One region of the Pseudoflavonifractor sp. HNCC25GI2 genome, then DNA from elsewhere that is predicted to be linked to it. Evidence: predicted binding sites of a transcription regulator. Region 1 holds the regulator's gene; the other holds the start of a gene.
The links. The regulator NrdR, encoded in region 1, represses ribonucleotide reductase genes. The targets are predictions, from matches to a motif close to CACNANATNTNGTG.
Positions count from the first base shown of each region.

Region 1 (14,360 bases):
TGGACGCCCTGTGTCTGTCCGGGCTGGTGCACGAACTGAATACCGCTCTGGTAGGCGGAAAAATTGATAAAATCTATCAGCCCGGCCGGGATGAGGTGATTTTGGCCCTGCGTACTCCCTCGGGCAACCGGAGGCTGCTGCTCTCTGCCAACCCCAACCATCCCCGCCCCCAGCTGACCGAGCTTTCCCGGGAAAACCCCGACGTCCCTCCCATGTTCTGCATGCTGCTGCGCAAGCACCTCACCGGGGGACGGATTCTGGACATCAAGCAGCCCCCGCTGGAGCGGGTGGTGGAGTTCTGTCTGGAGACTTTGGATGAGCTGGGAGATCGGGTGGAGCGTTCCCTTGTACTGGAGGCTATGGGCCGCCATTCCAACCTGATTTTGCTGGACGGGGAGGGCCGTATCACGGACTGCCTGCGCCGGGTGGACAGCGACATGTCCGCCAAACGCCAGGTGTTGCCCGGCATGTTCTACCGCCTCCCCCCTGCCCAGACCAAGCGCAGCCCGCTGGGTCTCAGTCGCGAGGAGCTGCAGCGGCTGCTGGACAGCGCCCCGGAGGAGACACAGGCCGACCAGTGGCTGCTGGACACCTTTGGAGGTCTCTCCCCCCTCATTTGTCGGGAGCTAGCCTTTCAGGCCGGCGGCAGCACGGATGTGCGGCTGAACGTTCTGGGCGAGGAAGGCCGCCAGCGGCTGCTGGATGGACTGGAAGACCTCCTTCATTCCATATCGGAATATTCCTTTACACCTACTCTGATTTCAATGGATGGAAAGCCAAAGGATTTCACCTTCCGCTTCATCGGTCAATATGGCGCAGCCGCCCAGCTGACCGCTTTCCCCACCTTTTCCGCCCTGATGGACCAGTTTTATGAGCAGCGGGAGAGCATGGAGCGTATCCGCCAGCGGGGCCAGGATCTCATCCGGTCGGTGACCAACGCCCGGGACCGCACCGCCCGCAAGCTGGCCAACCAGGAAAAGGAGGTTGCCGCTACCCTGGACCGGGACCGACTGCGCCAGTTTGGCGACCTCATTACCTCCAACCTGTACGCCATGAAAAAGGGCATGTCCTCCCTGCGCACCTCCAACTACTATGACCCGGAAGGCGCGGAGGTGGACATCCCCCTAGACACCCTCCTCACGCCCCAGCAGAACGCCGCCAAGTACTATAAGGAGTACAACAAGGCCAAGACCGCCCAGGCTATGCTTACCATCCAGATTGAGAAGGGAAAAAAGGAGCTGGATTATTTAAACAGCGTGCTGGAATCCATCTCCCTGGCCGAGGGCGAAAAGGATCTCCAGGAGATTCGTCAGGAGCTCACTGACACCGGCTATCTCCGCCGCCCCTCCAAGGCCAAGGGGCGGGACAAGCGGGTGACCTCCAAGCCCATGGAGTTTCGCTCCTCTGCCAGGCTTCGCATCTCTGTGGGAAAGAATAACACCCAAAACGATCTGCTCACCTGTAAGCTGGCCTCCAAGCAGGACATCTGGTTCCACACTCAAAAAATTCACGGCTCCCACGTCATTCTCTGGACGGAGGGAACTCAACCTGACCTACAAAGTCTCCACGAGGCCGCCTGTCTAGCCGCCTGGTTCTCCCAGGGCCGGGAGTCCAGCAAGGTGGCGGTGGATTACACGCCGGTGAAATTTGTGAAGAAGCCCGGAGGCGCCCGGCCCGGCATGGTGGTTTACACCACCTACGAGACCGCCTATGTCACCCCCAGTGAAGAGCTGGTCAAACAGCTGAAGCACCGATAAGAGAGTAAAAATGAGCCTGACCTTCGTGGTCAGGCTCATTTTTTATTCTTCCACTGAAATGGGATAGTGCTCCGTAAAACAGCCCTCGCAAAAACCGCACTGGGCATCGGGCGCCAGGTGACGAAGGTTCTCAATAGAAAGGTACTCCAGACTGTCCGCCCCGGTCATTGCTTCAATTTCCTCCAGGGAGTGGTGACAGGCAATCAGCTTTTCCTTGTCGGGAATATCGGTGCCGAAATAGCAGGGAGAAATGAAGGGCGGCGCCGACACCCGCATATGGACCTGGGTCGCTCCCGCCTCCCGGAGCAGATTAATAATCTGGCTGCAGGTGGTACCGCGGACAATGGAATCGTCCACCATCACCACACGCTTCCCCTCCACCTCGCTGCGCAGGGCAGACAGCTTAATGCGCACAGCCTGCTCCCGGCTGGTCTGGTCCGGCGTAATGAAGGTACGGCCCACATACCGGTTTTTCACGAACCCCATGCCCAGGGGAATTCCGCTCTCCAAGGCATAGCCCCGGGCCGCATCCAGGCCGGAGTCCGGCACTCCAACCACCAGGTCCGCTTTCACCGGCTTCTGCCGGGCCAGCAGGCGGCCGGCGTTCAGCCGGGCCTGGTGCACTGACTGCCCGGCAATGACCGAATCAGGACGAGCAAAATAGATATACTCAAAGATACACATATGGGACAGCCCGCGGCAGTTGTCCCGGATGGAGGTCACCTTTCCGTCCCGGACCACCACAATTTCACCCGGGTCCAGTTCGCGCTCCACCTGTCCGCCCACCGCCTCAATGGCGCAGGATTCCGAGGCAAAGAGAATCGTCTCCCCTTTCCGCCCCATGCACAGCGGCCGGAAGCCCCAGGGGTCCCGACAGGCGATCAGTTTCTCCGGGGACATGACCAATAAGGAGAATGCTCCCCGCAGCTTGGAGGCCGCCCGGCATACCGCCTCCTCCACGCTGCCGCAGTGCAGCCGCTCCTGGGCAATGGCGTAGGCAATCAGCTCCGAGTCGCTGCTGGTATGGAAGATAGCTCCCTTATATTCAAACTCCTGGCGCAGCTTGTCCACCCCAACCAGATTGCCGTTGTGAACCACAGCCAGCGTTCCCTTCACATATTTGATGGTCAGCGGCTGGGCGTTTTCCCGCTCTCCTGCCCCAGTGGTGGCGTAGCGTACATGGCCCACTGCCATGGTCCCGTTCAAACGCTCCAGCCGCTCCCGGTTGAACACCTCGCTGACCAGCCCTACATCCTTATAACAGGACTGCTCCCGGTTGTTCATTGCCGCAATCCCACAGGCCTCCTGTCCCCGGTGTTGGAGGGCATAGAGCCCATAATAGGTCGTCTGAGCACAGCCGCCTTTGGAATCCCAGATTCCAAATACGCCGCACTCCTCGTGCAGTCCCCACCCCTCTTGCTTTGTCTGCGTCTCTGGTTCCATGTTGTGCCGCATCCCCTTTCGAAAAAAAGACAACGGTGCCCACTTCAGGCACCGTTGTCTGTACCTTCATTATAAAAGATCAGTTTTTCCTATTTCAAGAAAAAACGTCCGAAAAAACACACGATATTTTTTTGCTTTCCCGGTCCGTCCAATGCAACCTACACAATTTTAATCCAGATGGCCACAGTTTCAAAAAGGACTATTCAAATTTTGGAAATTATGTTATGATACATTCATACCAGTGAGAATCCTTAGGAGGTACGTTTATGAAATGCCCCTTCTGTTCCCATTTAGAGAGTAAGGTTGTCGATTCCCGTCCCGCCGATGAGGGCGCCAGTATCCGGAGACGACGGGAATGCCTGTCCTGCCATAAGCGCTTTACCACCTATGAGACCATGGAAAGTCTTCCTCTGGTAGTGGTCAAAAAGGACGGCAGCCGCCAGAGCTTTGACCGCAACAAAGTGATGGCCGGTTTGATCCGCGCCTGCGAGAAGCGCCCCGTGCCCTACAACACCCTGGAGAATATGGTCAATGAAATCGAGCAGGTCCTCCAGAACAAAATGGAGCGTGAGGTTCCTTCCACCGAAATCGGTGAACTGGTGATGGAGCGTCTGAAAAAGATTGACGAGGTGGCCTACGTCCGCTTTGCCTCCGTCTACCGCCAGTTCAAGGACATCAACACCTTTATGCATGAATTGAACAAGCTGCTGGAGGACAAATAAGTCCGTTTGCTTTCCGTTATCGTTTCCGGCCCGGAGCTTTCCGGGCCGGATTTTTTGTTGCTCCTTCCTCCTGACTCAGTTGTGGCAGACGAAAAATATCCGGCAGTGCTCCGCACCATGCACTCCGTTTTCTCATAGGATGGGGAAAAAACGGAGGTATTTCTATGCCTATTATTTATCTCTCCCCTTCCACTCAGGAGAACAATTACTTTGTCAACGGCGGCACCGAGGAACAGTACATGAATCTGCTGGCAGATAAAATGATTCCCTATCTGGATGCTTCCGGCATCCGCTATGTGCGCAACACCCCCAGCATGACAGCCGCCTCCTCCATCGCCGCGTCCAACGCCGGGAACTACGACCTGCACCTTGCCCTTCATTCCAATGCAGCTCCGGAATCCAAGTACGGCACCGCGCGGGGCTCCATCGTGTTCTATTACCCCAACAGCTCCAAGGGGCGGCGTGCGGCGGAAATCATTGCCGATGGCTTGAGGGACATCTATCCGGATCCCAATCTGGTCCGCGCAGAGGGCACCACTGCCATCGGAGAGGTGCGCCGGGTCCGCGCTCCATCCGTTTTTCTGGAGCTGGCTTTTCACGACAACGTAGCTGACGCCAATTGGATCAAAGACAATCTGGATGCCATCGCCCGGAACCTGGTCATCTCGTTGACCGAATACTTTGGAATTCCCTTCTATGAGGCCGAGATCAACCGCTCCGGCACCGTGGATGTGTCCTGGGGCGTACTGAACATTCGGGCACAGCCCAATTTAAATGCAGCGATTCTGGCCCAGGCCCCTGACGGTGCCCCTCTCACCATTCTCAATCGCTCCAATGGATGGTACCTTGTCAATTACAACGGTACCATTGGCTATGCCAGCGGTGACTTCATCACCATCAACTGAGGAGGCGCCGCAATGGAGATTCATGTGGTAAGGCCGGGTGAAACCCTCTATTCTGTGGCGCTCCGGTATGGAGTCCCCATGTCTCAGCTCATAAATGACAATCAGCTCACCGACCCATCCCGTCTGGTGGTTGGGCAGACTCTGGTCATTCAATATCCCCTGCTCACCCATACAGTGCATTCTGGCGACACATTGTATTCCATCGCCGCCTCCCACGGCACCACGGTGCGCCAGCTGCTTCGCAACAACCCGATTCTGGGCGGCGACGAGCAGCTCACCCCCGGTCAGGTACTCACCGTCTCGTTCCGCCAGGAACCGCTGGGCACTCTCTCGGTCAACGGGTATGCAGAGCCCACCATAGCTCCCGCTCTTCTCCGTCGCACACTCCCCTACTTGTCCGACCTGACCCCATTCACCTACGGGTTTACCCCGCGCGGCGCACTCATTCCGCTGGAGGACACCGCACTGATCGAGTCTGCTCTTCAGACGGAAGTACGTCCGGTCCTGCATCTGTCCACGCTTACCCGGGACGGGACTTTCTCCAACGAACTCTCCCACATTGCCCTGACCGATATGGCGGTCCAGACCAGGCTCATTTCCGAGCTTCTGCGCGCCGTGGATCAGCGAGGCTACCGCGGTGTGGACATTGACTTTGAATTTGTCTATGGAGAAGACGCCCAGGCCTATGCTCAATTTATTGACCGCCTGCGCATCAATCTAAGTCCTATGGGAATTCCGGTCATTGTGGCGCTGGCACCCAAGGTCTTTGCCCAGCAGCAGGGAGACCTCTACGAAGGGCACGATTATGCTGCCCTCAGTCAGGCGGCTGATTTTGTGCTTCTGATGACCTATGAGTGGGGTTATACCTATGGACCGCCCATGGCAGTGGCCCCCATTCGGAATGTACGCCAGGTGGTGGATTACGCCCTAACCGAAATGGCACCGGAAAAAATCTATCTTGGAATTCCCAATTACGGCTACGACTGGACGCTCCCCTTCCGCCAGGGCAGCCGTGCCCGCTCCATCTCCAACCCAGAGGCGGTCACCATCGCCGCCGACCACTACGCTGCCATCCGCTTTGACGAAGCGGCGCAATCGCCCTGGTTCCGCTATGTGGATGACAGCGGCCAGGAGCATGAGGTGTGGTTCGAGGATGCCAGAAGCATTCGCGCCAAGCTGGACCTGGCCCGCACCTATGGTCTGCGGGGCGTAAGCTACTGGAACTTGATGCGGCCCTTCCCCCAAAACTGGGCAGTACTCAATGCCCTGTACCGCATTCGGGAAGAACTTTAAGTCCGGGGCTGGATTTTTTCTCGTGCATGGTGTAAAATTCTCCTCGAAACTGCACAAAGGAGGACATCACCATGTCTGTTTCTGTTGGAATGAAGGGCCGCTGTGAGGCCACTGTGGACGACAGCTTAACCGCGCAGGCCGCCGGCTCCGGTACTTTGCCCGTCTTCGCCACCCCCTGGATGTGCGCCCTGATGGAAAAGGCCGCCTGGACCGCCGTGGCTCCCGGCCTCGGAGAGGGCGAGAGCACCGTTGGCACTAAGCTGAGCATCTCCCATGTCTCCGCTACCCCGGTGGGATTGAAGGTCTGGGCGGAGAGCGAGGTCACTCTGGTGGACGGCAAGCGCATTGAGTTTACCGTCAGCGCCTACGACGAGAAGGGGCTTATCGGCTCTGGTACCCACGAGCGGTTTGTGGTCACGGACCAGCGCTTCCTGGCCAAGGCTCAAAGCAAAAAGGAGGGCTGAACCGTGTCCATTGAACGGGTTCGCGCCTATTTCCGCCAGCTGGGCCGGGAACAGGATATTCTTGAGTTTTCTGTATCCAGCGCCACTGTGGAGCTGGCTGCCCAGGCAGTGGGTGTGATTCCTGCCCGAATCGCCAAGACGCTCTCCTTCCTGGTGGAGGACAAGTGCGTACTCATTGTGGCCGCCGGAGACGCCAAAATCGACAACCCCAAATACAAGGCCCAGTTCCACACCAAGGCAAAGATGCTCACCGCGGAACAGGCTCTGGAAATGACGGGCCATGCCGTGGGCGGTGTATGTCCCTTTGCCAATCCGGAGGGCGTCACCACCTATCTGGATGTCTCACTACAGCGCTTTGACACCGTCTTCCCCGCCGCAGGCAGCTCCAACTCTGCCATCGAGCTGACCTGCCCGGAGCTGGCGGAATACGCTCACAGCGCCGGATGGATCGATGTATGCAAAGGCTGGCAGACTGAATAATCACAAAAGGAGCCGGATTTCCGGGCAAAACGCCTGGAAATCCGGCTCCTTTCAAAGGTTTACCGTCCGCGTGGCTACTGCCCGGCAAAAGGCCTGGTCGTGCTCCACAAAAAGCAGCGTGGGCTGTTCCCGCGCAATCAGCTCTTCCAGCTGCATCCGGGCATAGAGATCAATGTAGTTCAGCGGCTCATCCCACACGTACAGATGGGCACGCCGGCTCAGACTGGCCGCCAACAGCAGCTTCTTTTTCTGTCCGGCACTGTAAAAGGCCATATCCATGGAAAAAAGCTCCCGCGGAAAATCCAGCTTTCTCAGCACGCCCAGCAGCAGAGGAACCTCTATTCCCTGTGCTCCGGCCCACTCCATAAGATTCCCTTGCAAAAATCCGGTGTTCTGGGGCACATAGGAGATTTCCAGTCCGGAGGCCTGCTGTATGGTTCCTGTGCAGGGCTCGGCCTCACCCAGCAGCAGACGCAGAAGGCTGGTTTTCCCGCAGCCATTCCCGCCCGCCAGGCAGACCCGCTCTCCCGGTCCTATCTCAAAGTTCACGTCCTGAAGAACAGGCTTCCCTCCCAAGGTGATGGATACCTCTCTCGCCTGGAGACGGTAGCGGCTGCGAAGGTCGGGAGCGGTGACCAGCTTCAGTGCATCATATCGCTCCACATCCCGCAGCAAGCCCTGTTTTTCCACGATAGCCTGCTTCTGCCGGCTTTCCAGGTTTTTGGACCGTTTCATCAGCTTGGCTGCTTTATGGCCTACGTAGCCACGGTCAGGACGCAGGCCCGAGTTCTTGCTTCCGTACTTGGTCCGCTCCACCCGTTCAGACCAATCTCCGGTGCGGCGGACAGCCTGCTCCAGGCGGCGAATCTCCCCTCTTAGTTCCTGGTTCCGGGCCAGTTCCCCCTGATCTCTGGCCTGCTTTTCCCGCAGCCAGGAGGAGCAGTCTCCCCGCATAACCTCCGGTCCCGTCTTGTTCAACGCCAAAATGTGATCCACACAGCCATCCAGAAAGTCCCGGTCGTGGGACACCAGCAGAAAGCCTCGTTTCAGCCTGGAAAGGTAGCGGGCCACCATCTGCCGGCCCGGACCATCCAGATGGTTGGTGGGCTCATCCAGCATCAGGTAATTCCCCTGCCCCAGAAACAAGGCCGCCAAAAGCGCCCGGGTCTGTTCCCCACCGCTCAGGCTCTGGAAGGGCCGTTCAAGAACTGCCTCCTCCAACCCCAGCCGGCTCAGTTCCCGCCGCAGCCGCCACGACTCTTCACCCTGTGACAGTTCCTCCAGCACTATGCCGGTGGAAAGCGTTGGATCCAGGACCGGCTGCGGCACACAGCGGCAGGGCTCCGGGCAGGAAATCGTCCCCTTTCCCTGCAGCCTGCCCTCCAGCAGGCCAAGCAAAGTGGTCTTGCCCCGTCCGTTCCGCCCCACCACCCCCAGCTTCCAGTTGGTGTCCAGCTGCAAATTTAGATCTTCAAATACCGGGAGCACAGCTCCCTCATAAGAAAACGTAAGATTTGTTATGGTGATAAGCGCCATATGCCATTCCTCCTGTCTTCATAAAAATAGCCACAGGAGGAACATCCCTCTTGCGGCAAGACAGAAGACGGCACCACACAGGCTGCCGCAATCCAATCAAAAAACCGGAAGCGGGCGCAATTCCCCCTGCTGCCGGCACGACGAAACCAGGCCCTACACTGCGGTCCTTTCTGTTTCTCCGTACCAACTCAGCAAGCGGTTTTGCGCATGTTTTCGCCTCCGGTTCCTTTGAATTGATACGACTATATCATGTCATCCTTCCGCTGTCAAGCCGGCCTATCCTCCCGTCTTCTGATAAAAAACACGCTCCGGTGTTCCGAAGCGTGTTTTTTTATTATGCGCGAGGATGGGCTTTCCGATAGACATCCTTGATTTTCTGGTTCATCAAACGAGAATAAATCTGAGTGGAAGAGATGTCGGCATGGCCCAGCATTTCCTGAATCGATCGAAGGTCAGCCCCGTTCTCCAGCAGGTGCGCGGCAAAGGAGTGGCGCAGGGTATGAGGCGTAATGTCCTTCTTGATGCCCGCCTTCTCCTGGTAGTGCTTTATGAGCTTCCAGAAGCCCTGGCGGCTCATCCGTTCTCCGCTCATATTGAGAAACAGTGCCGTCTCATCCGCCGACTCCACCAACTGGGGCCGGATATTGTGGACGTATTCATTCAGTGCCCGAATGGCAGCCGGATAAAGGGGGATAATCCGTTCTTTCCCCTTGCTGTAACACTTCAAAACACCGCCGGGCAGATTCAAGTCATCCACGTCCAGCGCAATCAGCTCACTGACACGGATTCCAGTGGCGTACAGCAGTTCCAGCATGGCCCGATCCCGGTACCCCTTCAGGTCCGTACACTCAGGCTGCTCCAGGAACAGCTCCACTTCTTTGCCGGTGAGCACCTGGGGCAGCTTCCGCTCCACCTTTACCGGTGTAACACCCTTGGCAGGATTCCGATCCGTCTTTCCCAGCACCATCAGGCAGTTGTAGAAGGATTTGATGGAGGCCACGGATCGGGTGACGGTGGCAGGCGATTTCCCCCGCCGGGAAAGCTGATGGGTGTACTCCTCCACATCCTGAGCCACCACATCCAGCAGCTCGATTCCGCTTTCCTCCATGGCATGGGCAAACTGGTGCACATCCCGCAGATAGGAGCTCACCGTATTTTCCGACGCTCGTTTTTCTGTTTTCAGGTACCCCTCATAGGCCTCAAACAAATCAGACACAACCAACTCTCCCGGAATCACAAATTACAGCACCACATGGGCAGCCGCCTTCAACAAAACCGGCACCACCACATATTCCAGCGCACTGCAAACAACAAACAACACACAGCAAAGCCCCGTCCGGACCCAATAGGTCATCTGGCAGACGGGCAGTTCAGATCGTCCTTCCCCGAATCCACGGCGAAGCAACGCCTGTGCATTGGACAGCCCCTGCGTCCCCGCCACAAAAAAACCGGGGGCCCACAAAAGCGCCGGCAGTCCAAAGAGCACAAGCGCCGGCAGAAGACCGGCCCCGCCAAACACCCGAAAAAAACAGCCCACTGAAAAGGAGAAGAAGAACCCCCGCACTCCAAACAGCACCGGAAGCCCAACCACACCAATTGCTGTTACGCCCAAAATCACCGCAGCCAGCAAGTACCGCATCTGCTCCCAAAGCAAGGGCCAGAAGCTGCGAATGACAGTTCCCTCTGCCGCCAAGGTCAGATAATCGCTGAGATAACTGCCCAGCTCCAGCGCGCCCTCTCCCTGCGCCAAGCCGGCAAACAGTCCTCCCGCGATGCCGCCCAACAGGAAGGCTGCACCCAATACAACTACGGAGGCCCCTTGCCCCCACAGTATGGTCCATTTTTTTCTTACCCGCTTTCCCATGGCTGTCACCTCATAACAACCTTATGAGTGGGGAGAAAAAAATAGACATGCACCACCTCTTTTACGGCAGGTCAAAATGTCTAGTTTTAATATAGCCGTATCCGACATATTTCGCAAGCCTTTTTCAAAAATTTGTTAACTTTTTTCTTTTTTCATTATTTGTTATGTAAATTAAATTATGTAAACTTTGCAAACCGAAAGAAAAGAGAGCCTGCAGAAGCGGGCTCTCTTTTCTCAAAATATTGTATTCTCTCGAACAATTAGATGCAAAATGTTGAATTTATTACGAAATGCAGCCCTCGCACTGATTACAGTCCGTATTATTACGATTTGTATCCTTCTGCTCCCCCATGCCCGCTGCAATGGCATTGAGCGCGATGGCACATTCCAACCGCTTGCGCTCCATCTCGCAGGCCACTTCATTGGACTTTGTTATGTCGCCGTTGACAAGCAGATTGGATGCAGAACAGCCGCCGCTGCAGTAGAACCGAGCCCAGCACTTCTGGCAGGCCGGACGGGTATAGATGTTCTGCTTGGCAAATTCACCGGAAATGTCCATATCAAAGCCGCCCCGGAAGACATTACCCATCCGGTATTCCTCCTTGCCCACAAACTGGTGGCAGGGATAGATATCTCCGTCCGGGGTAATGGCCACATACTCACATCCAGCGCCGCAGCCCCGCAGACGCTTGATGACGCAGGGCCCCTGGGTCAGGTCCACATTGAAGTGGAAGAAATTGATGTCCTTCCGGCCCATCAGCTCTCCAGCCAGCTTCTCGTACTCCTCCTCTACCCTGGGCAGATCCTCCTCCTTGATCGCAAAGGGATCGTCCAGCGGTCCGCTGGCAGGCTCCACCGAGACATGACGGAAGCCCAAAGAGACCATGTGCATCACATCCTCAGAGAAGTCCAGGTTTTCCCGGGTAAAGGTACCGCGCACATAGTAGTCCTTGGTTCCGCGCCCGGCCACCAGCTTCTGGAACTTGGGAACAATCACCTCATAGCTGCCCTTGCCGTTCACCGTGGGCCGCATGTGGTCATTGACCTCCTGACGACCGTCCAGAGAGAGCACCACATTGGACATCTCCCGGTTAATGTACTCAATGTTCTCGTCATTGAGCAGCACGCCGTTGGTTGTAATTGTAAAGCGGAACTGCTTGTCATATTTTTCTTCCAGAGACCGGGCATATTCCACGGTAGCCTTCACCGTGTCCATGGCCATCAGCGGCTCACCGCCGAAGAAGTCCACTTCAATATTGCGCCGCTTGCCGGACTTGGCAATCACCCAGTCAATGGCTCGCTTGGCGGTCTCCACATCCATCGTCATGCGGCAGCCGGTACCGAAATCGCCGGTGGAGGCGAAGCAATAGCGGCAGCGCAGGTTGCAGTCATGGGAGACGTGGAGGCAGAGCGCCTTGACCACTGCCTGGCGAGGCAGCTCCATGGCCTTCTCCACGTCCACATAATCGTCATCGGTAAAGAGCAGGCCCTGCTCCTGAAGCTCCCGCAGCTCCTGCCAGGCCTCCTCCAGCTCGCCCCGGTCATACTGGCACAGCTTCTTGGCCAGCTCCTCCGGCAGCTTCTCCCCCAGCGGGCCCTCCGCCGCGGACAGCAGATCATAGCTCAGCTTGTCCAGCACGTGCACCGCGCCGCTGTTCACATCGGCCGCCAGATACTGGCCCAGCGCCGTAAAGGTATGTACCATCTTCCGTTTCCATTCCTTTCTAGTTCCTCTCACCCCTCCCGGAGGGGCAAGGTGTGCAGACATGAAAAAGGGCAGGCTCACGCCCACCCTCATTCACATGCCGAAGTTTTTGCTTACTTATTCTCGCACTTCTGGTTGGCCACAGTGCAGGAAGTCTTGCAAGCGGACTGGCAGGAGGTCTGGCACTCGCCACAGCCGCCCTTGGCAGCGCTGGCCTTCAGAGTGGCACCGCTCAGAATCTGAATGTGTTTCATGGGTATCTCTCCTTCTGAAATCACGGGACTTGCCGTCCCATAAAAGTTTGATTTATTATAACATAGTTTTTCGTCCATTTCAATCATCTTCTGTGCTTTTTCTTTGGCGCTCTTCCCAGAAGTCCGGCCAGCGCGCCGCCGCACAGGCAGGCACACAGCACTCCTACCCCGCCGTGCTCAATGCTGGCCGTGTCAAAGGCCAGAAAGCCCGCCGTCAGAAGCAGCAAAAACAGGATGCCCCCCACCGCAAGCCCCACCAGCAGCGTCCGCACCCCAATTCGCCGCACCGCCAGCATGCCGCCCATCCATGCTCCGATCACACAGGAGGCCAGCACAGTTCCCTCCATCCACCGCTCTCTCAACACCCCGGCCGACACCATCACCGCACACAGAAGCAGGGTCAAAATGGACACCAGTCCCGCGACCACACCGCCCTTGAGCAGTTCGCACATCGCATTGACCCACTGATTCTCCGACTCCGGACGCCGCTTCTCCCGCCTTTTCATGACAATACCCTCCCCGATGGTTTCTACAAAAACCTATGCGGGAAGGGTATTGGTCATGCTATCTTTTTCTGGCTTATTTCTTGCCGGCTTCCTGGCCATTCTTGGTGGAGACAGCCCACTTGGTCAGCTCAATCCGGACACGGTCGGCACCGGTCTCGATCACAATGGTGCTGTCCTTCACGGCACACACAGTTCCGGTAATGCCGCCAATGCTGGTAATCTCATCCCCAACACTCAGAGAATTTCTCAGGTTCTCCGCTTCCTTCTTCCGCTTGTTCTCCGGGCGGATCATAAAGAAGTAAAGCAGGCCAAACATAAGGACGAGCAGAATAAGACTTTCCAAAATTGTTCCCTCCAACGTAATCTATCAGCCGTCACACGACGTCTTGTCTATTATAACGGGTTCTCTCTCCCTTGACAAGTGTTTTTACAAATTTCCCTGCGGTAGACTCCTGTCATTTCTCATTTTCTCGGGCTGGACGGTCCAGCATCTGTGCATATTTGGCACGGAATTCTTCAAAGGTTCCCTCGTCCAGGGCAGCGCGGATACGGACCATCAGCTCATTGTAGAAGTGTAGGTTGTGCAGAACCGCAAGGCGCATGGCCAGCATCTCCCCCGCCACAAACAGGTGGCGCAGGTAGGCTCTGGTAAAGGAAGCACAGGCCGGACAGGTGCACTCCGGGTCAATGGGGCGCTGATCCAGCTTGTACTTCTCATTTTTAATGTTGATGGTCCCCGACCAGGTATACAGCTTTCCGTGGCGGGCATTTCGTGCAGGCATCACACAGTCAAAGAAGTCCACACCCCGGGCAACTCCTTCAATGATGTTCCCGGGCGTGCCGACGCCCATCAGGTATCTGGGCTTGTCCTTGGGCATATAGGGCTCCACGGCATCAATGATGTCATACATCACCTGGGTGGGCTCCCCCACCGCCAGGCCGCCGATGGCGTAGCCATCGCAGTCCAGCTTGGCAATCTCCTGCATGTGCCACACGCGCACCTCGGGATACGTGCCCCCCTGGTTGATGCCGAAGAGCATCTGCCCAGGATTGACACAGCCGGGCTGCTCCATCAGGCGGCGGTGCTCCGCCACACAGCGCTCCAGCCAGCGGACCGTGCGCTCACAGGACTGCTGCACGTAAGGCAGCGGAGCCGGGTTTTCAATGCACTCGTCGAAGGCCATGGCCACGTCGCTGCCCAGATTAGCCTGGATGCGCATGGACTCCTCCGGCCCCATAAAGATTCGGCGGCCGTCAATATGAGAAGCGAAGGTGACCCCTTCCTCCTTAATCTTCCGCAGGCCGGACAAGGAAAACACCTGGAATCCTCCGCTGTCGGTGAGGATGGGACCATCCCAGTCCATAAACCGGTGCAGGCCACCCAATTCCCGTACTGTCTCATCTCCAGGCCGGAGATGGAGATGGTAGGTA
Region 1 is NZ_JBYUOW010000004.1:279,133-293,492, reverse strand. Features, by position in the region: gene AC3YUO_RS08060 (Rqc2 family fibronectin-binding protein) at 1-1,757, shown strand, start outside; gene purF (amidophosphoribosyltransferase) at 1,800-3,200, opposite strand; gene nrdR (transcriptional regulator NrdR) at 3,467-3,922, shown strand; gene AC3YUO_RS08045 (N-acetylmuramoyl-L-alanine amidase) at 4,087-4,827, shown strand; gene AC3YUO_RS08040 (LysM peptidoglycan-binding domain-containing protein) at 4,840-6,120, shown strand; gene AC3YUO_RS08035 (thioesterase family protein) at 6,192-6,584, shown strand; gene AC3YUO_RS08030 (YbaK/EbsC family protein) at 6,588-7,064, shown strand; gene abc-f (ribosomal protection-like ABC-F family protein) at 7,116-8,600, opposite strand; gene xerD (site-specific tyrosine recombinase XerD) at 8,935-9,816, opposite strand; gene AC3YUO_RS08015 (stage II sporulation protein M) at 9,841-10,383, opposite strand; gene scfB (thioether cross-link-forming SCIFF peptide maturase) at 10,748-12,169, opposite strand; gene scfA (six-cysteine ranthipeptide SCIFF) at 12,283-12,423, opposite strand; gene AC3YUO_RS08000 (TIGR04086 family membrane protein) at 12,507-12,929, opposite strand; gene yajC (preprotein translocase subunit YajC) at 13,003-13,272, opposite strand; gene tgt (tRNA guanosine(34) transglycosylase Tgt) at 13,385-14,360, opposite strand, start outside.

Region 2 (14,360 bases), on a different contig from region 1:
GGATAATATCCGCCTCAAGAAAATTGTCCGTGAAATTCGGGTTGTTTCCAAGGAAGAAATCTATGTCTATTTCAATATGGGAGAGAACGGAATTGATATTCCATTTTCCCTCACAGACACCTTCGTTGACGACACCGATTACCACCACGGCACACAAGGATCTGGCCGAGCGCCTGCCCGCCTTCAACCGCACGCTGTACCTCCAGGTAAAGCAGGTGCTGGAGGAAAATAAGGCCGAGCGGCATATACGAGGAGGAATCGCAACCAGGAGAAAATACAAAGGGGAGTGAATTTTTCGGGAAAACGGGCCGTTGACAGGGGCGGACACCGGGACTACAATGGGAGAGAATCGACACCGCCCCGGGCGGAGAGGGAGGCTCCCACATGGACATTCAGGGTCTTCAGAAGCTGACGCTGCTGGACTACCCGGGCAAGGTGGCCTGCACCGTATTTCTGGGGGGCTGCAACCTGCGCTGCCCCTTCTGCCACAACGGAGAGCTGGTGCTCACGCCTGGCCCCGCCCTGATGAATCTGGAGGAGCTGCTCACCTTCCTGGACCGGCGCCGGGGCCTTTTGGACGGCGTGTGCATCACCGGGGGCGAGCCTCTGCTGCGGCCCGAACTGCCCCGGCTGCTGGAGGCTGTGAAGGAAAAGGGCTTCCTCCTGAAGCTGGACACCAACGGCGGCTTTCCCCGGGCTCTGGAGGACGTGATCCGCCGGGGCCTTGTGGACTACGTGGCCATGGACATCAAAAACAGCCCCGACCGCTACCCCGAGACCGCCGGAGTGCCCGGTCTGGATGTGGAACCCTACCGGGAGAGCGCGGCCCTGCTGCTGGAGGGCAGGGTGGACTACGAGTTCCGCACCACGGTGGTGCGGGAACTCCACAATGAGGACTCCTTCCGGGCCATCGGCCCCTGGCTGAAGGGGGCCAGGCGGTACTTCCTCCAGGCCTTTGTGGACCGGGACACGGTGCTCTCTCCCGGTCTGCGCCCCTGCTCCCGGGAAGAAATGGAGGGCTTTGCCGCCCTGGTCCGGCCCTTCATCCCCCAGGTGGAGCTGCGGGGGGTTGACTAATTTTTCTTTTGGCGAGGATGACAAAAACCATCCTCGCCTTTTTGTGCACCAAAACAATATATTGTGTTTATTCCAAAAAAGGAAAACCATATATTGACGCAAACGGGGCTGCGTGCTATAGTTAAGGGGCGCAGTACCGCCGGGATGATTCCCGGCTTTTCTTGCCATAATACCAGAAAAGATACCAAAGACAAGGTGGAGGGATTGTCATGTACCAGGTAACCAAACGGGACGGCGCCGCCGCCGAATTTGAGCTTTCAAAAATCAGCGCGGCCATCACCAAGGCCTTTCAGGCCGTCAACAAGCAGTTTCACCCCAGCGTCATTGACATGCTGGCCCTGCGGGTGACCGCCGACTTTGAGCCCAAGATCAAGGACGGCCGCATCGCCGTGGAGGATATTCAGGACAGCGTGGAGAAGGTATTGTCCGAGGCGGGCTACGCCGATGTGGCCAAGGCCTACATTCTCTACCGCAAGCAGCGGGAGAAGATCCGCAACGTCAACTCCGCTCTGCTCAACTACAAGGACCTGGTGGATGACTACCTCCAGATCAACGACTGGCGGGTGAAGGAGAACTCCACCGTCACCTACTCCGTGGGCGGCCTCATTCTCTCCAACTCCGGCGCCATCACCGCCAACTACTGGCTCAGTGAGATCTACGACCAGGAGGTGGCCGACGCCCACCGCAGCGCCGACATCCACATCCATGACCTCTCCATGCTCACCGGCTACTGCGCCGGCTGGTCTTTAAAGCAGCTCATCCAGGAGGGACTGGGGGGCATTCCCGGAAAAATCACCTCCGCTCCCGCCAAGCACCTGTCCACCCTCTGCAACCAGATGGTGAACTTCCTGGGCATCATGCAGAACGAGTGGGCGGGCGCCCAGGCCTTCTCCTCCTTCGACACCTACCTGGCCCCCTTCGTCAAGGTGGACAACCTGACCCAGAAGGAAGTCAAGCAGTGCATCCAGTGCTTTGTCTACGGCGTGAACACTCCCTCCCGCTGGGGCACCCAGGCTCCCTTCTCCAACATCACCCTGGACTGGACGGTACCCAAGGACCTTGCGAACCAGCCTGCCATCGTGGGCGGCAAGGAGATGGACTTTACCTACGGGGACTGCAAGAAGGAAATGGACATGGTCAACCGCGCCTTCATCGAGATCATGATCGAGGGCGACGCCAACGGCCGCGGCTTCCAGTACCCCATCCCCACCTACTCCATCACCCGGGACTTCGACTGGTCCGAGACGGAGAACAACAAGCTCCTCTTTGAGATGACCGCCAAGTACGGCACCCCCTATTTCTCCAACTACATCAACTCCGACATGGAGCCCTCCGACGTGCGGTCCATGTGCTGCCGCCTGCGCCTGGACCTCCGTGAGCTGCGCAAAAAGTCCGGCGGCTTCTTTGGCTCCGGCGAGTCCACCGGCTCTGTGGGCGTGGTCACCATCAACCTGCCCCGCATCGCCTATCAGGCCAGCGACGAGGCCGACTTCTATAAGCGCCTGGACAAGCTCATGGACATCGCCGCCCGCAGCCTGAAAACCAAGCGCACCGTCATCACCAAGCTGCTGGACGCGGGCCTCTATCCCTATACAAAGCGTTATCTCGGCACCTTTGATAACCATTTCTCCACCATCGGCCTCATCGGCATGAACGAGGTGGGCCTCAACGCCAAGTGGCTCCAGCAGGACCTCACCCATCCCGCCACCCAGGCCTTTGCCAAGGACGTGCTCAACCACATGCGTGAGCGCCTCTCCGACTATCAGGAGGCCTACGGTGACCTCTACAACCTGGAGGCCACCCCCGCCGAGTCCACCACCTACCGCTTTGCCAAGCACGACAAGGCCCAGTTCCCCGATATCATCACCGCCAACGAAAACGGCACCCCCTACTACACCAACTCCTCTCACCTGCCTGTGGGCTACACCGAGGACATCTTCTCCGCCCTGGACATCCAGGACGAGCTGCAGACTCTCTACACCTCGGGCACCGTGTTCCACGCCTTCCTGGGTGAGAAGCTGCCCGACTGGAAGGCGGCGGCCAACCTGGTACGGAAGATTGCGGAGAATTACCGGCTCCCCTACTACACCATGTCCCCCACCTACTCCGTCTGCGCCGACCACGGCTACCTCACCGGCGAGCAGCACGTCTGCCCCTACTGCGGCAAGGAGGCCGAGGTATACAGCCGCATCACCGGCTACTACCGTCCGGTGAAGAACTGGAACGACGGCAAGACCCAGGAGTTCAAGGACCGGAAGGTGTACGACATCGGCCGCTCCCACCTGCGCCGGGCCGGCATTGCCGGAAGTCAGGTTACGGTGGAAGCCCGGCCTGCCGCCCCCACCCTCTCCGGAGAGCTGATGCTCTTTGCCACCCGCACCTGCCCCAACTGTGCCCAGGCGGAAAAGCTGCTGGGTCAGGCCGGGGTTCCCTACCGGAAGGTGCTGGCCGAGGAGAACCCCGACCTCACCGTACGCTATGGCGTACGCCAGGCCCCCACTCTGGTGGTGGAGGACGGCAAGGCCCCCGTGAAGCTGGTTGGCCTGGGCGCCATCCGCACCTTCCTGGACGAGATTCGTCCCGCCAGCGTGGGCTGAGCGTTGCATTTTCCCCCTGTCTGCGGTACAATGAAGGCGGCCCCGGTTCTTCCGGGGCCGCCTTTTTCCATCAACCTTACATCCACAAGGGAGGAGTTTCACCATGTATGACGTAATTGTAGTGGGCGGAGGCCCTGCGGGCCTGACTGCCGCCCTGTATGCCGCCCGGGCGGGCAAGGACGTGCTGGTGTTGGAGGGCGAGAGCACCGGAGGCCAGATCCAGTACTCCCCCCTGGTGGACAACTACCCCGGTCTGCCCGGCATGAGCGGCGCCCAGTTTGCCCAGGCCCTGACGGAGCAGGTCCAGGCCCTGGGGGTCCATGTGCGCATGGAGGAGGTCACCTTCCTGCGCACCCAGAACGGTCTTTTTGAGCTGACCACCCCCCAGGGGCGCTATTCCGCCACCGCCCTGGTGCTGGCCACGGGCGTGAGCCACCGGAAGCTGGGCCTTCAGGGGGAGGACGACCTCATCGGGCTGGGTGTGTCCTACTGCGCCGTGTGCGACGGAGCCTTCTACCAGGGGCGGCCTGTGGCCGTGGTAGGCGGTGGGGACACCGCCCTCCAGGAGGCCCTGTTCCTCTCCGCCCGGTGCTCCAAGGTGACCGTCATCCACCGCCGGGACCTGTTCCGGGGAGAGAGCCGCCTGGTGCAGCAGCTGCGGGAGAAAAACAATGTGGAGTTCCGGCTCAGCTGCACGGTGGAGACGCTCCAAAGCGGCCCCGAGGGCCTCACCGGCCTGACCTTGCGGGATTTGAAGCAGGACAAGACCCTGGACCTCCCTGTGGACGGTCTCTTCGTGGCCGTGGGCCAGGAGCCCCACAGCCAGGTCTTTGCCAACCTGGTGATGACCGACGACCAGGGCTACTTCCTGGCCGGGGAGAACTGCGCCACCAGCCTGCCCGGCGTCTTTGCCGCCGGGGACTGCCGGGTCAAGTCGGTGCGGCAGCTCACCACTGCCGTTGGCGACGGGGCCGTGGCCGGTCTGGCCGCCAGCGCCTACGTGGATGGCCGGCAGAAGTGAGTCCATCCGCAGCCTGTGCCGCCGGACGGCAGTGTGCGGGCTGTGCGCCGGGCTGTCCGTGGTGCTGATGGCGGTGGGCAGCGCCTTCGGCGTGCTGACCTATGTGTGCCCCATGCTGGCGGGCATCCCGGTCTATCTGGTGCGCCGGGCCTGGGGGACCCGTACCGCCCTGTGCCTGTGGGCGGCTTCGGGCCTTTTAGGGCTGATGCTGGTGCCCGACCGGGAGATGGCTGCCCTGTTTCTGGGTCTTGTGGGCTGGTACCCGGCGGTCAAGCCCACACTGGACCGTCTGCCCAGTCTGGTACGCCGCCTGGCCAAGGGGGCCTGCTTCGGCGCGGCCCTGCTGCTCCTCTACGCCGCCCTGCTGGCCCTCATGGGCCTGGACGCCCTGGGCCTGGGCCCGGCGTGGGAAAACCTGCTGCTCTGGCTCATGGGCGTGGGCACCCTGGCCCTCTACGACACGGCCCTGCTGCGCCTGGCTCCCGGGCTGGAGCGGCGGCTGGGATGCGTCCTTTTTCATCCATAACCCACAGGAGGGAACACCCACTTGGAATATTACTTTGCCCCCATGGAGGGAGTTACCGGCGCTCTGTACCGCCGCATCCACCACAAATACTTCCCCGGCGTGGACGCCTACTACATGCCCTTTCTCACCCCCACCCGGGACCGTGTGTTCACCCCCCGGGACCTGCGGGAGACCGCTCCCGAGCACAACCAGGGCTTCCGGGCGGTGCCCCAGCTCCTGACCCGGGACAGCGGGGATTTCTGCTGGGCGGCCAATGCCCTCTTTGATATGGGCTATGACGAGGTCAACCTGAACCTGGGCTGTCCCTCCGGCACCGTGGTGGCCAAGGGCAAGGGGGCCGGGCTGCTTTCCGACCTCTCCGCCCTGGAGGAACTGCTGGACGGCATCTTCGCCGGGGTTCAGGGGCCGGTGTCGGTAAAGACCCGGCTGGGCCTGGAATCCCCGGAGGAGTTCGGACCCCTGCTGGAGCTCCTGTCCCGCTACCCCATCTCCCTGCTCATTGTCCACCCCCGGGTGCGGAAGGATTTTTATAAGGAGCCGGTGCGCCGGAAAGAATTTTCACTGGCCCACCGGGACTACCCCGGTCTTCTGTGCTACAACGGTGGGCTGTTCACCCCGGAGGACTGTGAAGCCCTTCTCCGGGACTATCCCAGGGTACAGTCCCTTATGCTGGGTCAAGGGCTGCTGCGAAACCCCGCCCTCATCCGTCAGGCCAAGGGCGGCCCGCCTCCCACCGTGGAGGAGCTGCGGGCTTTCCACGACGAGCTCTATCACAGCTATCTGGAGGCCTTCCGCAGCGGGCGCAACACCATCTTCCATATGAAGGAGCTGTGGAGCTACCTGGGCACCCTGTTTGAGGGAAGTGAAAAGCTTCTCAAGCAGATCCGCAAGGCTCAGGACACCGCCCACTATGAGGGCGCGGTGGAGCAAATCTTCCGTACTCTGCCCATCCGCTGCACCCCGGCGGACAGCGGTGTATAATCTTCCACTGGATACATTCGGAGAAATTTCCGAGAAAACTTGACGAGCCAAAGATATTTTAATAAAATGGTGAGGTTGTGTGTTATGTTCCTGTCGCAGAAGTGAGTATGGAGCGTCCTCCGCACAGCAAATAGACAGAAGGGAACGAATATCGTGGAAGAGAAAAAATTCCAACCTTATGTTCCGGCAGACAAGGTCATGCCTGAGTTCACGGTGGTCTCCATCGTCCTGGGCGCTATTCTGGCCATTGTCTTCGGCGGAGCAAACGCGTACCTTGGCCTGCGCGTGGGTATGACGGTGTCTGCCTCCATCCCCGCCGCGGTCATCTCCATGGGAGTTATCCGCAAGATCCTGCGCCGCGACTCCATTCTGGAGAACAACATGGTCCAGACCATCGGTTCCGCCGGTGAGTCCGTGGCCGCCGGTGCCATCTTCACTCTGCCTGCCCTGTTCATGTGGGCAAAGGATGGTCTTTGCGATGTACCCTCCCTGGTGGAGATCGGTCTCATCGCCCTGTGCGGCGGTGTGCTGGGCGTTCTGATGATGATCCCCCTGCGCAGCGCTCTGATCGTCAAGGAGCACGGCGTGCTGGCCTACCCCGAAGGACAGGCCTGTGCCGAGGTGCTCATTGCCGGTGAAGAGGGCGGCGCCAAGGCCTCCACCGTGTTCTCCGGTCTGGGCATCGCTGCCCTCTACAAGTTCATTGCCGATGGTCTGAAGCTGTTCCCCAGCGAGATCACCTACGACATCGCCCCCTACAAGGGTTCCGGCGTCGGCATTGACGTGCTGCCCGCTCTGGCCGGTGTGGGCTATATCTGCGGCGTGAAGGTGTCCTCCTATCTGTTCGCCGGCGGCGTGCTGGGCTGGTTCGTCATCATGCCTCTGATGGCCCTGTTCGGCGGCGACCTGGTTCTGTTCCCCGCGGACAAGACCATCAACGAGCTGATCGCTGCCCCCGGCGGCGTGTCCAACCTGTGGAGCAACTTCCTGCGCTATATCGGCGCCGGCGCCGTGGCCTGCGGCGGTGTGCTCAGCCTCATCAAGTCCCTGCCCCTCATCGTGCGCACCTTCAAGGATGCCATGGGCGACTACGGCAAGGGCCGGAGCAACAGCACCCTGCGCACTGAGCAGGACATCTCCATGAAGATCGTTCTGCTGGGCATCCTGGTGGTGGCCGTGGTGATGTGGCTGCTGCCCGTCATCCCCCTGAACCTGTTCACCGCCCTGATTGTCATCGTCTTCGGCTTCTTCTTTGCCACCGTGTCCTCCCGGATGGTGGGTCTCATTGGTTCCTCCAATAACCCCGTCTCCGGCATGGCCATCGCCACCCTGCTCATCTCCACCCTGCTGCTGAAGGCCACCGGCAACGACGGCATCAACGGCATGATCGCCGCCATTGTCATCGGCGGTATCATCTGCGTCATTGCCGCCATCGCCGGCGATACCTCCCAGGACCTGAAGACCGGCTTCCTGGTGGGCGCCACTCCCAAGAAGCAGCAGATCGGCGAGCTGATCGGCGTGGCGGTGTCCGCCGTGGCCATCGGTGCCATCCTGTACCTGCTGAGCAACGCGTGGGGCGGCTACGGCACTGAGGACCTGCCCGCTCCCCAGGCAGTCCTGATGAAGATGATCGTCGAGGGTGTTATGGGCGGCAACCTGCCCTGGAACCTGGTGTTCGTGGGCGTGTTCATCGCCCTGGTGGTGGAGGTGCTGGGCATCCCGGTACTGCCCTTCGCCATCGGCCTCTATCTGCCCATCTACCTGTCCGTGCCCATGGTGCTGGGCGGCCTGCTGCGCTGGTACCTGGAGAAGCGCAAGTACGCCTCTGAGAAGGCCAAGGACAACGTGGTTCAGTCCGGTGTTCTGTACTCCTCCGGCCTCATCGCCGGCGAGGGTATCGTAGGCATCCTGCTGGCTGTGCTGGCGGTCATCCCCATGGGTCTGAACGCCGAGGGCAAGACCCTCTACCTCAGCGACAAGATCAACATCAGCGAGCTGTTCTCCATCGGCAACATCGGCGGCCTGGTGTGCTTTGCCCTGATTCTGCTCTCCATTTACTTCTTCGCCACCAAGGACAGCAAGAAGAAATAAAACATTGTCTTTTTTCAAGCCGGGCTGTATACTTGTGTATGCGGCCCGGCTTGGGCTATTTATCCATGAGGAGAAACCGATATGGCCAGTAAAAAGAACAACAACTATTTGGATTTCATCCCCATCATAAATCCCCAAAACGACTGGAGCGAGGACGAGGAGGGCATTGTCACCATCCATATGGTCCACCGCGGCTTCTACGCTGCCATCGCGCAGAAGTTCTTCCACACGCCCCGGGTCAGCCACATCAAGTTGGACGAGTACGGCAGCTTTCTCTGGAAGGAGCTGGATGGCCGGCGCACCGTGGGCCAGCTGGCCCAGCGGATGAAGGAGCAATTCGGCGACAAGGCCGAGCCTCTCTATGACCGGCTGGTACACTATATGCAGATTTTGCACAACAACAAGTTTATCTTGTTTCAGGGAAAGGATCGGGTGAAGTCTTGAGTACGCCGCAGATCATTCTGGGCATTTTGGCCTTCGCCCTGGTCACCGCTGTGCTGTATACCTGGGGTCTTCATAAAAGCATGACCCAGCAGGAGGACCTGGAGCGGATTTTGCTGAGCAAAAGCGCCCGGAAGGTGGTAAACTATCTGAAAAAGCACGAAAGCATTTCCCTGGAGGAGATGGGCCGGCTGTGCAAGGACGTAAAGGCAGGACAATTCTGGTCCAGGAAAAAGGCTGCCGTACAAAGCCCTCGGCTATTTGCCCCCAAGCTGGCCCAGTATATGACGGAGCAGCTGCTGGTCAAGGAGCTGCCCGGCGGCCGCTTTTGTCTAAGATAAGCAGTTTTTGAAAGGAGCAAAACAATAATGCAGGTTTTGGAACATCTGGAACCCAAGAAGGTATTTTCGTTGTTTGAGGCCATGTGCGCCATTCCCCATGGCTCCCGGAACACGAAGGCAATCAGCGATTGGTGTGTAGCTTTCGCCAAGGAGCGCGGACTGGAGTACCATCAGGATGCCAGCAACAACGTGATCATCATCAAGCCGGCTGCTCCCGGCTATGAGGACGCTCAGCCCATCATTCTCCAGGGCCATCTGGACATGGTGTGTGAAAAGGCTGCAGATTGCACCAAGGATATGGAGCGTGAGGGCCTGGATCTGGCCATTGACGGAGACTATGTCTATGCCAAGGGTACCACTCTGGGCAGCGACGACGGCATCGCCGTAGCCATGGCCATGGCTGTTTTGGATGACAAGACTCTGCCCGCTCCCCGGATCGAGGCCGTATTCACCACCGACGAGGAAATCGGCCTGCTGGGTGCCGTTGCTATGGATGTCTCCCCTCTGAAGGGAAGAAAAATGATTAACCTGGACTCCGAGACAGAGGAAATCTTTACCGTCAGCTGCGCCGGAGGCAACACCACCTCCTGCATTCTTCCCGTTGTCCGTGCCCCCTTTGCGGGCACTGCTCTCCTGATTACCGTGGGAGGTCTCACCGGCGGACACTCCGGTATGGAGATTCACAAGGGCCGTGCCAACGCCAACAAGCTCATGGGCCGGGTGCTCCGCACCCTGTCGCAGAAGACCCAAATGTGCATCCAGCGCGTGGACGGCGGTCTGAAGGACAACGCTATCCCCGTGGAAACCCGTGCGGTCGTGGTTGTATCCGATGCTCAGGCTGCCCAGCAAGTGGTCCGGGATATGGAGCACATTCTGCAGAACGAGTACCACACCACCGATCCCGCCCTGTTTGTCAAGTCGGAAGCGGCGGAAGCAGCCGAACTCCCTCTGGATCCCTCCTCTACGGCAAAGGTCATCTGCATGCTCCAGTGCCTGCCCAACGGAATTGAGGCCATGAGCGCCGAAATTCACGGCTTGGTCCAGACTTCTCTTAATATGGGAATTCTGGCCACCAGTGAAGATACCGTGCGGACTTCTTACAGCGTGCGCAGCTCCATCGACTCCCAGAAGCAGATGCTCAAGGAGCGTCTCAGCTGCCTGATGGAGCAGCTGGGCGGCCGGGTGGAGTTTACCGGAGAATATGCCGGCTGGCAGTATCAGGAGGAATCTCCTCTGCGTGAGCTGCTGGTGGAGGTGTTCCGCGATCAGTACGGCAAGGACCCGAAAATCGAGGCCATCCACGCCGGACTGGAGTGCGGCATCTTTGCCGGAATGATGCCCGGTCTGGATTGCGTCTCTCTTGGCCCCAACCTGCTGGAGGTCCACACCCCCAGAGAGAGAATGAGCATCTCCTCTGTTCAGCGGGTCTGGAACTTCCTGCTGGAGGTTCTGAAGCGCTCCAAGTAAGTTTTATCATAAAAACAAGAAGAAGGACACGACGTTGTCGTGTCCTTCTTCTTTGGTAATATCACATCTATCTAAAGATACTGCTATTGCTATATTGTTAGGGCTCAAACCAAAAGCCGACACATAGTGAATAACTCTGTTATTCTTCCTTGAACTCCCATCCAAACCCATACGCCTTTTTCCTATATCCATAGCCGGTCGAGCACGGCCGTTTCAGACAAACAGCACTTATAGAACTCACACAATTCCGGTTTTTAGCAATTCCCTGCGAAACAAGCCACTCCGCCGCAGCGTGTTGACTTTCAAAGGAGTGTATTATTTCTCCAGTTTGCAAATCGAGCATATTCACTGCCTTTTGGCATTTCTGGACAGATGCCGCAGTTCTTTTCAACGAATTTGCTTTTGCTTCCTCTGGATGAGAAGTATTCCACTCTCTCAAAGACCGTTTACGCTTTTCTTTCGCCAAATTTGTTTGACAGGCTGCAATCCTATGTAACGTTTGTTTTTCATATTCTTCTGGATGGTTTTGAGCCCACCTTTTGTACGATTGCTTTCTTTTCTCTTTAGATGCTTCCGTTTGATTTGCCATACAATTATTTTCTCTCGCCTTTTCATACTCTTCGGGGTGTTCTAATCGCCATCTTTTTATCCGTGCACTTGTCATCTTTTTATATACGGCTGTATTCATTGTTTCTTTTATTTTTTGATTTCTTTCGGTCAGCGCATAAGTATCGCCTGAAGAATATAACTTTTTGGCAGTTTGTATCATAGCCTGATATTGTTCAGGATGCTCCGCCATATATTTTCTCTTTCTCGCTTGCTGCTCATTCCTATTGTTGTGAGTAGCCGTACCACCTCCGCCACAAACAAGGTTTAAGCAAAACGGATCTTTTAGCAAATCCTCATTAACAATAGAAGCTTCAACCTCCTCTGTCTCAGTAGCACTTTTACAAGCAACAATATAATATCGAATAAATTCTTTTGAGTGTTTTGCGTATTTCTTCTTAAACTTTATCCCAGAACCTTGATATCGTCTCAGTTCACCCCATCGTTTTCTATTTACCTTTCCAACATAGTACTCAAAAGTATCCACATTAATCTGTATATATATAAATCTAAAATAACCATCCTCATTTCTTTTGTAGTACAGTTCATGCAAAGGAATAACGTCGTACCAAAGGTTTCTAATCCAAATTCTGGTTGGATTATATCCCAACACTCGTGCCATCGTAAGCTCTGAAGTGCAATTCACATAGTCCTGTGAAGCAAAAATCATACCTAATTCCAAAGGATTATACTTTTGCCACACTATTATGTTTTCGCCGATCGAGAATTCCATGCTCTCATCCTTTAACCCCGGTAATAGTGTCATTGTTGGCTTTAATTAAAGTATATCAAACAATGATAACCCTATCAATCTAAAACAGTGTACCTATTGTTTATATACAACTTAAAAGTTTTGCACTCAAAAGAAATCTTTTCATACTCACAGGTTTTAGACTCCTTATTTTTGCTACGCTCACTAATATTTTCAATGTTTTTCGTGTTTAACGTCCCAGACTTCTACAGATTTCACATCGTCACAAATCTCTTGGGGCACCAACCCTTTGGCAATACAACAAAGGCTCAACTTTCGGTCACATTTAATACTACAACACCATAAACTCTCGGCCGAAACCAAAAAGAAAGACACGCCTAGGCGTGTCTTTCTTTTTGGTGACCCAGCGGAGATTCGAACTCCGGACACCCTGCTTAAAAGGCAGGTGCTCTGCCGACTGAGCTACTGGGTCATATTCTATTCAAACATGCAGAGGCATGAAAAAAGCTGGCAGGGATGGCTGGACTCGAACCAGCGAGTGAGGGAGTCAAAGTCCCTTGCCTTACCACTTGGCTACACCCCTGTATATTCATCAGAAAAAAGGGTTAGGGCCGGAGCCGAAGCTCCGGCCCTTCCGCCTAAATGTGGGGTGGGTAAAGGGACTCGAACCCTCGACACCCGGAACCACAATCCGGTGCTCTAACCAACTGAGCTACACCCACCATATAGCAACGGCATGACGGAAAACCAAAATCATCGCCATTAATTCGAAATGGCACGCCTGAAGGGACTCGAACCCCTGACCCACTGCTTAGAAGGCAGTTGCTCTATCCACCTGAGCTACAGGCGCATATGGAGCGGGTGATGGGAATCGAACCCACGCGACCAGCTTGGAAGGCTGGGATTCTACCATTGAACTACACCCGCACAGACGCCGCCATGTCTCTCATGTCAGCTTCAAAATGATACCACAGTGCAGGGCTAATTGTCAATCCTTTTTTTCATTTCTTTCTGCCCGGAGGCCTTGAAGGTGCCTCCGGGCAGTCCAATGTCACCGCAGCGCCGCGTCGCAGAAGCCGCAGCAGTCCACGCCGCCGATCTTCTTCACCAGAGGAGGCAGATAGGGCTGGGTCTGGGTAATGCACCTGGGGTTGGAACAAACCGGCTTGGTTCCAATCTCCACCGGGGGCACCGTCTCCTGCCGGGGCTGAAGGGCCAGATGCTCCAGCAGAGCCATACGGGCAAACATGCCGTACCGGGCCTGCTGGAAGTAGACCGCCCGGGGGTCGTCATCCACATCCACCGTAATCTCGTCTACCCGGGGCAGCGGGTGCATAACCAGCATATTCTTCTTGGCCCGGTCCAGCTTGCGCCGGGTCAGGATATAGATGCCCTTGTTGCGCTCATACTCCAGGGGATCCACAAATCGCTCCTTCTGGATGCGGGTCATATACAGCACATCCAGCTGAGGAATCACCGCCTCCAGGCCAGTGACCTCGGTAAAGCGCATTCCATTCTCCCGCATGAAGGCCCTCATGTAATCGGGAATGGCCAGCTCCCGGGGTGCGATGAGGAAAAACTGGATATTCTGGAACTTGGCCATGGCCTTGATGAGGGAGTGGACAGTCCGGCCGTTTTTCAAGTCGCCGCACAGGCCCAGGGACAGGCCGTCCACGCCGCCCAGCAGGCGGGTCATGGTGGTCAGGTCAGCCATGGTCTGGGTGGGGTGCATGTGTCCCCCGTCTCCCGCATTGACCACCGGCACATGGGAGTAGAGAGAGGCCGCCTTGGCCGCTCCCTCCCAGGGGGTACGCATCACAATCACGTCGGCATAGCCGGAAACCATTTTAATGGTGTCCTTCAGGGTCTCGCCCTTGGCTACCGAGGAGGAATTGGGGTCGGCAAAGCCGAACACCGTTCCGCCCAGGCGAAGCATAGCGGTCTGAAAGGAAAAATTAGTGCGGGTGGAGGGCTCGTAAAACAGGTTGGCCGATACCTTTCCCCGGCACACATCAATAAACTTTCCGGGGTTGTCTATGATCTCACTGGCCCGGGCGTAAAGGCTGTCCCATTCCTCCCGGGGCAGGTCGCCGAAATCAATCAAATGCCGCATATGCGCTCCTCCTCCTGCATTCTTCCTAATACCCTAATTACCGTCGAAAAATCATATCACAATCCGACCCTTTACGCAAGGTGGGGCAGAAACTTTTTCCCGCCTCTTGACGCCTCTGATAAAGAGGTATATAATGCCTCTTGAATAGAGGTGTCTATATGAGGGTAAACAAAGAGCTGTCCAAGGGCAGCCACGAGCTGATTATTCTGAAGCTGCTCAGCCGCCAGGACATGTACGGCTATCAGCTGATCCAGCAGATGGCCCTGCTGTCGGAAGACGTCTTCTGTATGAGCCAGGGCAGCCTGTACCCCTTCCTCCACACATTGGAGGACAAGGGCTACATCCAGTCCTACGAGCAGACGGAGGGCGGCCGGGCGCGGCGGTTTT
Region 2 is NZ_JBYUOW010000001.1:288,696-303,055, forward strand. Features, by position in the region: gene AC3YUO_RS01320 (recombinase family protein) at 1-232, shown strand, start outside; gene AC3YUO_RS01325 (sporulation transcriptional regulator SpoIIID) at 195-290, shown strand; gene AC3YUO_RS01330 (anaerobic ribonucleoside-triphosphate reductase activating protein) at 385-1,077, shown strand; gene AC3YUO_RS01335 (ribonucleoside triphosphate reductase) at 1,287-3,674, shown strand; gene AC3YUO_RS01340 (NAD(P)/FAD-dependent oxidoreductase) at 3,778-4,695, shown strand; gene AC3YUO_RS01345 (hypothetical protein) at 4,679-5,221, shown strand; gene AC3YUO_RS01350 (tRNA dihydrouridine synthase) at 5,243-6,202, shown strand; gene AC3YUO_RS01355 (OPT family oligopeptide transporter) at 6,356-8,293, shown strand; gene AC3YUO_RS01360 (PqqD family protein) at 8,375-8,737, shown strand; gene AC3YUO_RS01365 (hypothetical protein) at 8,734-9,075, shown strand; gene AC3YUO_RS01370 (aminoacyl-histidine dipeptidase) at 9,103-10,542, shown strand; gene AC3YUO_RS01375 (GIY-YIG nuclease family protein) at 10,682-11,881, opposite strand; tRNA gene AC3YUO_RS01380 (tRNA-Lys) at 12,257-12,332, opposite strand; tRNA gene AC3YUO_RS01385 (tRNA-Gln) at 12,369-12,443, opposite strand; tRNA gene AC3YUO_RS01390 (tRNA-His) at 12,506-12,582, opposite strand; tRNA gene AC3YUO_RS01395 (tRNA-Arg) at 12,634-12,710, opposite strand; tRNA gene AC3YUO_RS01400 (tRNA-Gly) at 12,714-12,787, opposite strand; gene pyrB (aspartate carbamoyltransferase) at 12,912-13,973, opposite strand; gene AC3YUO_RS01410 (PadR family transcriptional regulator) at 14,132-14,360, shown strand, end outside.
Region 2: AC3YUO_RS01335 (ribonucleoside triphosphate reductase) is a predicted target of NrdR. The motif match lies at 1,130-1,143, and genes of this name have one in related genera.